Regions from separate parts of the Lentzea sp. NPDC003310 genome, predicted to be linked through region 1. Evidence: riboswitches for the same ligand, from Rfam matches in the RefSeq annotation. Region 1 holds a riboswitch; each other region holds the start of a gene.
What was found. A riboswitch is a leader RNA that binds a small molecule or an ion and turns the genes downstream of it on or off. The one in region 1 is predicted to bind glycine.

Region 1 (4,353 bases):
GGTGGAATGAGGCCAATCACGCACTGGTAACGGGTGTTCTGGGGATTCAGGGTCTGGCGATTGTCAGACCTACCGAATACCTTCCGCTGCAATGGCCGATCCCCGACCGACGAGGAGGCATTGATGGTCGAGGACTCCGGGGTCCACGAGCTGTTGCAGCAGTGGGCGGCTGAACGGTCTGACGACGCAGAGATGCAGGAGGTGAACCGGATCAAGAACGCGTGGCTCGCGGAGGCTCCCCCCTCGGCGCCCGGCATCCCCGTGCAGCGGGGAGGCAGGAGTGGGTCGCGTGGCTTGGTCAAGGTCGACTCGGCGGATCCGGCCTACGTGGCCGCGATGCGCAAGCGGGCGCCGGAGGCACCCGAGGCACTGCTCGCCGCCGCGGCGAGCTACTGGCAGCTGGTGGGCGACGTCGCCGAGGCCGAGCAGTGGTGGGACGCGGGCATCAGCCCGTTGGACCAGCGCGCGCTCGACTACCGCGCGGCCGGCCTCACGCCTGCCGACCTCGGGAGGCGCCTGGGACCGATGACGGTTCTCCAGCACCTTCGTCGTGGCTCCGCCGCGGCCTGGTGCGTCGCACGTCTGCAGAGGCAGCGCCGGGACGGCGTGGCGTAGTAGCGGAACGGGCTGTCGGAGGCGGCAGCCCTGTATCCACTCGTTGAACGGGCACGCGCGTCCGTGCGGGGCGCGCTCGCCGAACGTTCGTCCGCCGTGTTCCTCAGCTGAGGGCCGAGGCCCTCACACCCCACGGGGTGGCCTCCATCAGGAGGCCTCACCCAAGTAGTCTTGAGGTCGTGCGCGGCCTCCTTACCCCCCAACGTGTGCTGATCGCGCTCGCCTGTCTGGCGGCGTTGATCGTCTGTTGCGGGCTCGCCTGGTGGCAGTGGCAGCGCTTCGAGTCCGCCAGCGGCACGTTCCAGAACCTCGGGTACGTGCTCCAGTGGCCGCTCTTCGGCCTCTTCCCCCTCTTCATGGTGTGGCGCTTCCGCAAGCTCGCGCGCGAACGCCGTGACGAGGCTCTCTCACCCGAGCCGGTTGCAGCCGCTCCTTCGCCGGTAAGTACGGTTGTCGCCGTCAAACCCGCGCCTGTCGAGCAGTTCGACGATGACGAAGACGCGGAGCTCGCGGCCTACAACCGCATGCTCGCGGACCTCAACGCGCGGGACGGTCGTTGAGCGAAGGCGGGCAGATGAAGGGTGCGTTGACCCGGTTCAGGGTCATGGCTTACGTGGTCGGAGTCTTCCTGCTGCTCCTGGTCGTGGCGATGGTGCTCAAGTACGCCGCGGACATGGGTGGCGCGATGAAGGTCGTCGGCCCGATCCACGGCTTCCTCTACGCCATCTACCTGGTGCTTTCGGTCGACCTGGCGCTGAAGCTCCGGTGGTCGATCAAGGGCACCCTGCTGGTGCTGCTCGCCGGCACGATCCCGTTCCTGTCCTTCTGGGCGGAGCGCAAGGTGGTCGAGAAGACCGCTCAGGGCGTGCCGTTGTGACGTTTGGCCTGCTAGCGTCTGGGGCTACCAACTGAACACGGCCGTCGATGTCGCGCGGGAGAGCTCCCTTGAGTGGGAGCACCGTAGGAGCAACTCCTCCCCGGAATCTCTCAGGTACAGGTACCGCGCGACGCAGGCAACTCTGAAAAGCAGGCTGCTCGGCAGCCTCGCCCACGGTGCAAACCACTGCGGTGGTGAAGCTCTCAGGCTCATGACAGAGGGGGAGGCTCGCTCTAGTGAGGAGTCTCCGATGGACCGTGTCATTCTTCTGATGCCTCAGCCGGCCGCGTCCGGCTCTTCGGCGCACCCTGGAGGAGCGTTCTGATGTCCCGCCTCACGCCTCTGAACGCCGAGCACGAGCAGCTCGGCGCGATGTTCACCGACTTCGCGGGCTGGCGGATGCCGCTGCGCTACTCGTCCGAGCTCGCGGAGCACCACGCCGTGCGCCAGACCGCGGGCCTGTTCGACCTCACGCACATGGGTGAGATCGTGCTGACCGGTCCGCAGGCGGGGGAGGCCCTCGACTTCGCGCTCGTCGGCCACATCTCCGCGCTCGCGGTCGGCAAGGCGCGCTACACGATGATCACGCAGGCCGACGGCGGCGTGATCGACGACCTGATCGTGTACCGCCTCGGCGACGAGGAGTTCATGGTCGTCGCGAACGCCTCCAACGCTTCAGTGGTGGCTGAAGCACTGGTCGAGCGCGCCGCCGGGTTCGACACCGTCGTCACCGACAAGTCCACGGACTACGCGCTGATCGCGATCCAGGGCCCGAAGTCGGTCGAGATCCTTTCGGGCCTCACCGACACGGACCTCTCGACGGTCAAGTACTACGCCTCCTACCCCTCCACGGTCGCCGGCGTCGACGCGCTGCTCGCCCGCACCGGCTACACCGGCGAGGAGGGCTTCGAGCTGTTCGTCGCGCCCGCCGACGCGTCCGCCGTGTGGGCAGCGCTGCTCGAGGCCGGGCAGGCGCACGAGCTCAAGCCGTGCGGTCTCGGCTGCCGCGACACGCTGCGCCTCGAAGCCGGGATGCCCTTGTACGGCAACGAGCTCACGACGTCGCTCACGCCCTACAACGCGAACCTCGGCCGCGTCGTGAAGCTCGACAAGCCGGGCGACTTCGTGGGCCGCGACGCGCTCGCCAAGGTCGCCGAGTCCGGTGTGGACTCGGTCCTGGTCGGGCTGAAGACCCCCGAGCGCCGTGCCCCGCGCCACGGGTACGCGGTGCTGAACGGCGACGAGGTCGTGGGCGAGGTGACGTCGGGCGCGCTGTCCCCGACCCTCGGCTATTCCGTCGCCATGGCCTACGTGACCAAGGCCAGTGCCGAGCCGGGCACCCAGTTGCTGGTGGACGTCCGCGGCAAGAAGCAGCCGGTCGAGGTCGTCGCACTTCCGTTCTACAAGCGCGCCAAGTAGGGAGTTCTTCCAGATGTCCGACCAGTTCAACGCTTCCCTCGCGGAGTACGACCCCGAGGTCGCCGAGGCCGTCGCGGCCGAGCTGGCGCGCCAGCAGGGCACGCTCGAGATGATCGCCTCGGAGAACTTCACGCCCGTGTCGGTCCTGCAGGCGCAGGGCTCGGTGCTGACGAACAAGTACGCCGAGGGCTACCCCGGCCGCCGCTACTACGGCGGCTGCGAGCACGTGGACGTCGTCGAGCGCCTCGCCATCGAGCGCATCAAGTCGCTCTTCGGCGCGGGCTTCGCGAACGTGCAGCCGCACTCGGGCGCGCAGGCCAACGCGGCCGCGATGTTCGCGCTGCTCCAGCCCGGCGACACGATCCTCGGCCTGGACCTCGCGCACGGCGGTCACCTGACCCACGGCATGCGGATCAACTTCTCCGGCAAGCTCTACAACGTCGTGCCGTACCACGTCGCCGACTCCGACGGCCGTGTCGACATGGCCGAGGTCGAGCGCCTGGCGCAGGAGCACCGCCCGAAGCTGATCGTCGCGGGCTGGTCCGCCTACCCGCGCCAGCTGGACTTCGCCGAGTTCCGCCGCATCGCGGACTCGGTCGAGGCCTACCTGATGGTCGACATGGCGCACTTCGCCGGCCTCGTCGCCGCCGGTCTGCACCCGTCGCCCGTGCCGCACGCGCACGTCACGACGACCACGACCCACAAGACCCTCGGCGGTCCGCGTGGTGGCGTGATCCTGTCGAACGAGGCCGACATCGCCAAGAAGATCAACTCGGCGGTGTTCCCCGGCCAGCAGGGCGGCCCGCTGGAGCACGTGATCGCGGCCAAGGCCGTGGCGTTCAAGCACGCCGCCTCGCCGGAGTTCGCCGACCGCCAGCGCCGCACGCTGGAGGGCTCGCGGATCCTCGCCGACCGCCTCTCGCAGGCGGACGTCGCCGAGGCCGGCGTGAAGGTCCTCACCGGCGGCACGGACGTGCACCTGGTCCTGGTCGACCTGGTGAACTCCGAGCTCGACGGCAAGCAGGCCGAGGACGTCCTGCACCAGATCGGCATCACGGTCAACCGCAACGCCGTTCCCAATGACCCGCGTCCGCCGATGGTGACGTCCGGTCTGCGGATCGGCACGCCGGCGCTCGCCACCCGCGGGTTCGGCGAGGTGGACTTCACCGAGGTCGCCGACGTGATCGCGGAGGCCCTGAAGCCGGGTGCGGCGCTCGACGAGCTGCGCGCCCGCGTCGAGGTGCTGGCGGCCAAGCACCCGCTGTACTCCACGCTCTGACGCACTGACGACGAAGGGCGCCACCGGGACTTCCCGGTGGCGCCCTTCGCGTTCTGCGTCCCTGGAGCGAAACGACGGGAACCCCGGCCCCTTCCCCAGGGCCGGGGTGTCACCGTGTCAGGGTGATGTGTGTCTCAGATGGACCGTCCTAACGGGATGCTGT
Region 2 (4,353 bases), on a different contig from region 1:
TCGGCTGCAGCGGGTGGTTCGGCAGGAACGGCGCGAGGTGGGACTTCACGCCGATCGGGCCGACACCGGGGCCACCGCCGCCGTGCGGGATGCAGAACGTCTTGTGCAGGTTCAGGTGCGAGACGTCCGAGCCGAACTTGCCGTAGCGGGCCAGGCCGATCAACGCGTTGAGGTTCGCGCCGTCGACGTACACCTGGCCGCCCGCGTCGTGGACCAGGCCGCAGACCTCGCGGACGGTGTCCTCGTACACGCCGTGGGTCGACGGGTAGGTGATCATGATCGCGGCCAGGTCGTCGGCGTGCTCCGCGACGGTGGTGCGCAGGTGACCCATGTCGATGTTGCCCTTGTCGTCGCACTTCACGACGACGACGCGCATGCCGGCCATGACGGCGGACGCGGCGTTGGTGCCGTGCGCGGACGACGGGATGAGGCAGACGTCGCGAGCCTCGTTGCCGTTCGCGCGGTGGTACGCGCGGATCGCGAGCAGGCCGGCGAACTCACCCTGCGAGCCGGCGTTCGGCTGCAGCGAGACGGCGTCGTAGCCGGTGACCTCGGCGAGCCACGCCTCCAGGTCGGACACGATCTTCAGCAGCCCGGCGGCGTCCTCGACCGGCGCGAACGGGTGCAGCGTCGAGAACTCCGGCCACGTGATGGACTCCATCTCCGCGGTGGCGTTCAGCTTCATCGTGCAGGAGCCGAGCGGGATCATGCTGCGGTCCAGGGCGACGTCCTTGTCGGACAGCGCGCGCAGGTAGCGCAGCAGGGCCGTCTCCGAGCGGTGCGCGTGGAAGACCGGGTGGGTCAGGTAGTCCGAGGTGCGGCGCAGGTCGGCCGGGATGCCGTCGGCGGTGTCGGCGTCGATCGCGTCCACGTCGGCACCCGTGACACCGAACGCGTTCCACACGGCGATGACGTGCGCGCGGGTCGTCTTCTCGTCGCAGGCGATCGCGACGACGTCGGCGTCCACGAGACGGAGGTTGATGCCGGCCTCGCGGGCCTTCGCGACGACCTCGGCGGCACGACCCTCGACGCGGACCTCGACGGTGTCGAAGAACTCGCCGTGCACGACGTCCAGCCCGGCCTCGCACAGGCCCGTGGCGAGCACGGTGGCCAGGCGGTGCACGCGGGTCGCGATCGACCTCAGGCCCTCGGGACCGTGGTAGACGGCGTACATGGACGCGATCACGGCCAGCAGCACCTGCGCGGTGCAGATGTTGGACGTGGCCTTCTCACGGCGGATGTGCTGCTCGCGCGTCTGGAGCGCGAGGCGGTAGGCCAGCGAGCCGTCCGAGTCGACGGAGACGCCGACGAGACGGCCGGGCAGCTGGCGCTCCAGACCGGACCGGACGGCCATGTAACCGGCGTGCGGGCCACCGAAGCCGATCGGGACGCCGAAGCGCTGGGTGGTGCCGACGACGACGTCCGCGCCGATCTCGCCCGGCGCGCGCAGCAGCGTCAGCGCGAGCAGGTCGGCGACCACGACGGCCTGCGCACCGGCGGCGTGGATCTCCTCGATCAGCGCCTTCTGGTCGCGCACCACACCGGACGCGCCGGGGTAGGACAGCAGCACGCCGTAGAAGTCACCGCCGAGGCCCAGACCCTCGATGCCCTGCGACAGGTCGGCGACGACGATCTCGATGCCGAGCGGCTCGGCACGCGTCTCGATGACGGCGAGCGTCTGCGGCAGCGTGTCGGCGTCGACGACGAACTTGTTCGACTTGGACTTGCCGGCGCGGCGCACCAGCGTCATCGCCTCGGCGGCGGCGGTCGACTCGTCCAGCATGGACGCGTTCGCGGTCGGCAGGCCCGTCAGGTCGCCCACCATGGTCTGGAAGTTCAGCAGCGCTTCGAGGCGGCCCTGCGAGATCTCCGGCTGGTACGGCGTGTAGGCCGTGTACCAGGCGGGGCTTTCCAGGACGTTGCGCAGGATCACGCCCGGCGTCACGGTGTCGTAGTAGCCGAGACCGATCATCTGGGTCATCGGGCGGTTCTGCGACGCGAGCTCGCGCAGCTCCGCGAGCGCCTCGGTCTCGGTGGCCGGGGCGGGCAGGTCCAGCACGAGGTCGCGCTCGTGGATGGACGAAGGCACCGCGTGCTGCGCCAGCTCCTCCAGCGACCCGACGCCGATGACGTCGAGGATGCGCGCGAGTTCGGCGGGGCGCGGGCCGACGTGGCGGTCGGCGAACGGGGTGCCGTGCTCGAGAGCGGCGAGCGGAATGCGGTCCTGCGTCATCAAACGCCTCCGGGGGGCTGCGGGCACACGTGTCCTGGTGCCCTCCCCGCTCTGTCCGTACCCCGAGGGGCGCCTGAGAGGTTCACCCGTTGCGAGAACGGGCTTTCACCGTCGGCGGGATCCCTTGCGGGGATCCACTTTCCAGAGGCGTCTCACTCGGCGGTCCTGGATGCCTGAGAGGTTCCCGGGGAGGGACTTGCTCCTTCGGCGCCGGGCTCTGCGACCCGGTCTCTCCCGCCTGAGTTCAGCGACTACCCGAGAAGAATACCCGCAGGCAGCCCGGGTAGTCGCTAGGGACGCGACCTACGTCTCAGTGGCGAGACCGGCGAGCGCCGGCGCGACGGGGTCGGCGGGGTCGTCCCGCAGCGCCACGAGCAGGTGGCGGGTGCCCACCACGGCGTCCCCGCTCCGGGCCGCGACGAGCTTCGCCCGTTCCACCGCCCGTTCGACGGACCCGCCCCGGGGCAACGCCTCCAGGTCGACGCCGGCCGCGCGCAACGCCGCCGCGCCACCCGACTCGAACTCCGGCTTCAGGGTCCGGCCCGCGACCCGCACCTGCTCGTCGACCGTCAGCACCGCCGCCACCAGGTCGCGGGAGGAGAGGTCGCGCCGGGCGGCGACCGCGAGCCGTTCGGCCTCGTTGCGCACGACGGTCAGCACCGGCCCGCCCAGTCCCTGACCGCGTGCGACGAGCCGCGTCAGCCAGCGCACGTACCCGCCGCCGGACTCCCCCTCCAGCGCGCCCGCCTTGCGCAGCAACCAGACCGCGGGCGCCTCCTCGACCTCCGCGTAGGTCCGCGCGGCGTCGGCGCGCACCGCGGCAGCCGTCTCCTCGACGTCCACCCCGCGCAGGACGAACAGGTCGGCCGCACGTCCCGTGTCCTGAGCCAGCAGCGCGAGAGAGAGGTGGGTCGTGGTGAGCACGCCGTCGCCCGCTTCCGTGATCGCCGTACGGAGACACGCCTCCAGTGCGCGACTGACCGGCAGAACGGTGTCCACGCGGGCATGGTCGCAGGCGGCGTTCATCAACGCCGTGACGTCCGGATCAGCCTCGGGAACGACGCCGCCGTCGTCGCCCGCCCAGTGCTCGGTGCCGCGTGCCATCGCCTGCGCCCGCAGCGACCTCACGCCGAGCTTGCGGCCGGGACCGGTGGTGTCGATCAGCGAGATCAGCAGGTTCTCAGTGCCGAGGAAGCCGAACTCCAGGCGGAACGCGCGCTGCACTGCCGCGGCGAGGACTTTGACGACCTGCGACGAAGGGGTGTGCGTCATGACCGTGACGGTAGGGACGCCGATCGGCCACGCGCTGCTGCCGACCGGCCACCGGGGACGGCCGGTCGGCCATGATCAGCCGGTGGCGCGCTCGCGCCGGCGGCGGGTCAGCTCGTCCTCGGTCATCGGCGCGATCTCGACGCCGTCCGCACGTTCGGCCGGGAACTCGTGGATCGTGCCGGAGATCTCGCGCATCGCACCGCTCACCGCGATGCCGAACACGCCCTGACCGCCCTGCAGCAGGTCGACGACCTCCTCCGGCGAGGTGCACTCGTAGACCGTGGTGCCGTCGGAGAAGAGCGTGATCCTCGCCAGGTCCTGCACGCCGCGGCGGCGCAGGTGGTCGACCGCGACCCGGATGTTCTGCAGCGAGACGCCGGTGTCCAGCAGTCGCTTCACGACCTTGAGGACCAGGATGTCCTTGAAGGAGTACAGCCGCTGGCTGCCCGAGCCGTGCGCCATCCGCACCGTCGGGGCGACCAGCCCTGTCCTTGCCCAGTAGTCGAGCTGCCGGTACGTGATGCCCGCGATCTGGCACGCCGCGGGTCCTCGGTAACCGACGAGCTCGTCCGGCAGCGAGGAGTCCGGGAACAGTTCACCCTGCAGCCCGGATTCGGCCCTCAAGGGCGCTTCCTCGACCACGCCTGCCTCCCCTCGGAACGGCCACGAAACTCATGACCGTCAAGCCGCCGCGTCCACTCTCGCGAAGCGGCGACGTCCACTCGAGTTCGACGGTAAGACCGGTCCGATGGCAGGTCAACGCGACGCGCGGGGAGCGACGACCCTCAACCTGAGGTGGAGGGTCATACCGTCACCCGAACTAGGACGTTCAGGTGACGTTTAGTGAT
Region 3 (4,353 bases), on a different contig from region 1:
GGACTCGAGCGGCGTGTGCGGCAGGCCGGTCGCCTCGGCCACCGGGCCGTTGGTCAGCTTGCCGGCGTGCGCGTTGAGGCCCAGGGCGAGCGAACGGTCGTCCTTGAGCGCCTTCTCCCAGCCCTTGTCGGCCAGCGCGACCGCGTACGGCAGCGTCACGTTGGTCAGCGCGTAGGTCGAGGTGCGCGGCACGGCGCCCGGCATGTTCGCGACGCAGTAGAACACCGAGTTGTGGACCTCGTAGGTCGGCTCGGCGTGCGTGGTGGCGCGCGAGTCCTCGAAGCAACCGCCCTGGTCGATCGCGATGTCGACGAGCACCGAGCCCGGCTTCATCTCGGCGACCAGCGCGTTCGAGACCAGCTTCGGCGCGGCGGCACCGGGGACGAGCACGGCGCCGATGACCAGGTCGGCCTCGCGGACGGCCTGCTCGATCGCGAACGAGTTCGACGCGAGCGTGCGCAGGCGGCCCTGGAACTGGGCGTCGATCTGGCGCAGGCGGTCGACGTTGGTGTCGAGGATCTGCACGTCCGCGCCCATGCCGACGGCGATCGTGGCGGCGTTGATGCCCGCCACGCCGCCGCCGATCACGACCACGCGGGCCGGGGCGACACCGGGGACGCCACCGGGCAGCACGCCGCGGCCGCCGGAGGGCTTCATCAGGATGAACGCGCCGACCTGCGGGGCGAGCCTGCCCGCGACCTCGGACATCGGGGCGAGCAGCGGCAGCGCGCGGTTCGGCAGCTGCACGGTCTCGTACGCGATGGCCGTCGTGCCGGACGCGAGCAGCGCCTCGGTCAGCGGCTTGTCGGCGGCGAGGTGCAGGTACGTGAAGAGGGTCTGGCCGGCGCGCAGGCGGGGGTACTCCTCCGCGATCGGCTCCTTGACCTTGAGGACCATGTCACCCTCGGCCCAGACGTCGTCGGCCGACGCGAGGATCTTCGCGCCCGCGGCGAGGTACTCCTCGTCGGTGATCGCGGAGCCCAGACCGGCGCCCTGCTCGACGAACACGTCGTGCCCGCGGCTCGTCAGCTCGTGCGCACCGGCAGGGGTGAGAGCGACGCGGTACTCGTGGTTCTTGATCTCGCGGGGAACTGCGATCCGCACGATGACTCCTCCGTTCGGTGGCCGACATCTCACAATGTGGGGCAGTCGGAAGGTCATGTCACTGTGCGGATCGCACTATCCGGGCACCCCGCGATTGTTCACTTGGGACAGAGCGACCTGAGCGTGGTTCGCGTTCCACTCGACGGTCTCGCGTTGACACTCGGCGGGGGCCGCACATAGCGTTCGGCCCGGACAACTGAACACCGGCCGCGGCGCGCGAGCGCCAGAACCCGCGTGGGAGAGACCTCGACGAGCGCAGTCGGGGCGCCGAAGGGGCAAGCTCCCGCACACTCTCAGGCAGCAAGACCACTCGGGGTAGGCAACTCTGCACGGCGGAGGGGGCGCAAGTTTCCTGCATCCGTCACAGCCAGAGGAGTCGCCGTGGAGTTCCCCGACAACCTGCTCTACACCGTCGAGCACGAGTGGGTCGACTGGACGCCGGGTACCCAGGACCCGCTGACCTGCGGAATCACCGAGTACGCCGCCGACGCCCTCGGCGACATCGTGTACGTGCAGCTGCCCGAGGTCGGTGCCAAGGTCGTCACCAACGCCGTCTGCGGCGAGCTCGAGTCCACCAAGTCCGTCAGTGACCTGTTCTCGCCCGTCACCGGCGAGGTCATCGAGGTCAACGACGCCGTCGTCCAGGACCCGGCGATCGTCAACAGCGACCCGTACGGCGAGGGCTGGCTGTTCAAGGTCCGCGTCGACTCGGCGGAGAACCTGCTCACCGCGGCGAAGTACGCCGAGCTCACCAACACTGACTGACCGCCCCACCACCACGAAGGACTGATCAGTGGCGATCAGCGTTTTCGACCTGTTCTCCGTCGGCATCGGACCGTCGAGCTCCCACACCGTCGGCCCGATGCGCGCGGCCGCGATGTTCGTCGACAAGCTCGGCGACCGCCTGTCCACAGTGGACCGCGTGCACGTCCAGCTGTTCGGCTCGCTCGGCGCCACCGGGCACGGCCACGGCAGCCCCAAGGCCGTGTTCCTCGGCCTGGAGGGCAACCTCCCCGAGGAGGTCGACCCGTCCGTCGCGGCGGAACGCGTCGAGGAGATCATCTCCGGCGGCCGGCTGAAGCTCGGCGGCACGCACGAGATCGGCTTCACGCACGACCGCGACCTCGTCATGCACCGCCGCAAGTCACTCCCGTTGCACCCCAACGGGATGAGCTTCGAGGCGTTCAGCGGCGGCAAGCCGGTCGAGCACGCCGTCTACTACTCGATCGGCGGCGGCTTCGTCGTCGACGAGAACGCGAGCGGCACCGACCGGATCAAGCCGGACACCACGCCGTTGCCGCACCCGTTCCTGACCGGCGACCAGCTCCTCGCGCGCTGCCGCGAGACCGGCCTGTCGATCAGCGAGATCATGATGGCCAACGAGCTGTCGTGGCGCACGGAAACCGAGGTGCGGGAAGGACTCCTGCACATCTGGCACGTCATGCAGGAGTGCGTCGAACGCGGCTGCACCGAGCACGGCACCCTGCCCGGCGGCCTGAAGGTCCGCCGCCGCGCCGCCGAGATGCGCAAGCGCTTGGAGAGCGAGCACTTCGTCACCGACCCGCTGCGGGTCATGGACTGGGTCACGCTCTTCGCGCTCGCGGTCAACGAGGAGAACGCGGCGGGCGGCCGCGTCGTCACCGCGCCGACCAACGGCGCGGCCGGCATCGTCCCGGCGGTCCTGCACTACTACACGAAGTTCGTGCCGGGAGCGAACGACGACGGCGTGGTCAGGTTCCTGCTCACGGCGGGCGCGATCGGCGTGCTGTTCAAGGAGAACGCCTCGATCTCCGGCGCCGAGGTCGGCTGCCAGGGCGAGGTCGGCTCGGCCTGCTCGATGGCCGCGGGCGGCCTGGCCGAGGTGCTCGGCGGCACCCCGGAACAGGTCGAGAACGCCGCCGAGATCGCCATGGAGCACAACCTGGGCCTCACGTGCGACCCGATCGGCGGCCTGGTGCAGATCCCGTGCATCGAGCGCAACGCCGTCGCGTCCATCAAGGCCATCACGGCGGTGCGGATGGCGTTGCGGGGCGACGGCTCGCACTTCGTGTCGCTCGACAAGGTCATCAAGACCATGCGCGACACCGGCAAGGACATGTCGGTGAAGTACAAGGAAACCGCTCGCGGCGGACTCGCCGTGAACGTGATCGAGTGCTGACTCAGCGAGCGTCGTAGGCGGCCTGCGCCGCCAGCACCTCGGGCATGCGCGCCTCCAGCAGTTGGATGAGCGCGAGCAGCCTGTCCGCCGTCTCGCGCCCGAGCGGCGTCAGGCTGTAGTCGACACGCGGCGGGTTCGTGTTCTGGGCTTCCCGGTGCACGAGCCCGTCGCGTTCGAGCGCCTGCAACGTCTGGGACAGCATCTTCTCGCTGACCCCGTCGACGCGGCGGCGCAGTTCGTTGAACCTCAGCGGGCCGTCCACGAGCACGCCCAGCGTGAGGCCGCCCCACCTGCCCGTGACGTGCTCCAGCGTGGGACGTGACGGGCACGCCTTCGCGAACACGTTGTAGTCCATGACGGCATCATAGCTGGTCAAAACGCTAACTGATAGTAAGTGTGAGAGCTCTCCACGTCAGGGAGAGCTCTCACACCGTCAGAACGGCCAGTCCGCGTTCCGGCCCGCCTCGAGCAGGGGGATGGCCCGGAACGTCGCGTCGGACAGGCCGCCGAACTCGTGACGACCGGCCGTGCCGGTGGCGTACGCCGCGCGCTGGTACCCGTTCAGGTTGAACCCGTAGACCGGCACGTGCGCCGGCACGACGTCCGAGACGCCCTGCCCGTACGGCCCGGAGATCGTCTGCATGTCCGAGATGATGAACACGCGGTCGTGCCCCCGGTAGGAGCGCTTGAGCGACCCGATGATGTCGGTGCCGTGCCCGACCTCGCCGACCCTCTGCAGGAACCGCTCCACCCCGCGCAGGACCGACGAGCCCTGCTTGACGTCGTGCCGGAACGTGCCGTCCGCGAACCCGACCACGTCGACCTGCTCGCCCTTCGCGCCCAGGGCGACGCCGAAGATCGCCGCGGCCTTCACCGGGCTGACCTTCGAGCGGGCCGAGAAGCCGAGGCCCGTCATCGACCCCGAGGTGTCGACGAGGACCAGCGAGCGGCCCGGCAGTGCGGGCAGGTTCCGCAGCGACAGCTGCAGCGCCTGGTCCAGGGCGTAGCCCCAGCGCAGGGTCGGTGCCGCCTCGTACGCGGAGAGGAAGCGGAACGGGAACTGCCGCGAGCGCGCTACCTGGCCGGGGTCG

Region 2: another riboswitch for glycine. It lies ahead of gcvP (aminomethyl-transferring glycine dehydrogenase); the one in region 1 lies ahead of gcvT (glycine cleavage system aminomethyltransferase GcvT).
Region 3: another riboswitch for glycine. It lies ahead of gcvH (glycine cleavage system protein GcvH); the one in region 1 lies ahead of gcvT (glycine cleavage system aminomethyltransferase GcvT).

Annotation. Positions count from the first base shown of each region.
Region 1 covers NZ_JBEXNC010000017.1:231,717-236,069, reverse strand. Annotated here, with positions in the region: gene ABZX02_RS32590 (transcriptional regulator) at 124-615, shown strand; gene ABZX02_RS32585 (hypothetical protein) at 822-1,175, shown strand; gene ABZX02_RS32580 (DUF3817 domain-containing protein) at 1,190-1,492, shown strand; glycine riboswitch at 1,538-1,628, shown strand; gene gcvT (glycine cleavage system aminomethyltransferase GcvT) at 1,817-2,911, shown strand; gene glyA (serine hydroxymethyltransferase) at 2,925-4,190, shown strand.
Region 2 covers NZ_JBEXNC010000013.1:123,181-127,533, reverse strand. Annotated here, with positions in the region: gene gcvP (aminomethyl-transferring glycine dehydrogenase) at 1-2,233, opposite strand, end outside; glycine riboswitch at 2,283-2,380, opposite strand; glycine riboswitch at 2,384-2,480, opposite strand; gene ABZX02_RS26805 (Clp protease N-terminal domain-containing protein) at 2,537-3,505, opposite strand; gene ABZX02_RS26800 (MerR family transcriptional regulator) at 3,581-4,147, opposite strand.
Region 3 covers NZ_JBEXNC010000002.1:20,589-24,941, forward strand. Annotated here, with positions in the region: gene ald (alanine dehydrogenase) at 1-1,104, opposite strand, end outside; glycine riboswitch at 1,330-1,423, shown strand; gene gcvH (glycine cleavage system protein GcvH) at 1,486-1,869, shown strand; gene ABZX02_RS02750 (L-serine ammonia-lyase) at 1,898-3,262, shown strand; gene ABZX02_RS02755 (helix-turn-helix domain-containing protein) at 3,264-3,617, opposite strand; gene ABZX02_RS02760 (LAGLIDADG family homing endonuclease) at 3,696-4,353, opposite strand, start outside.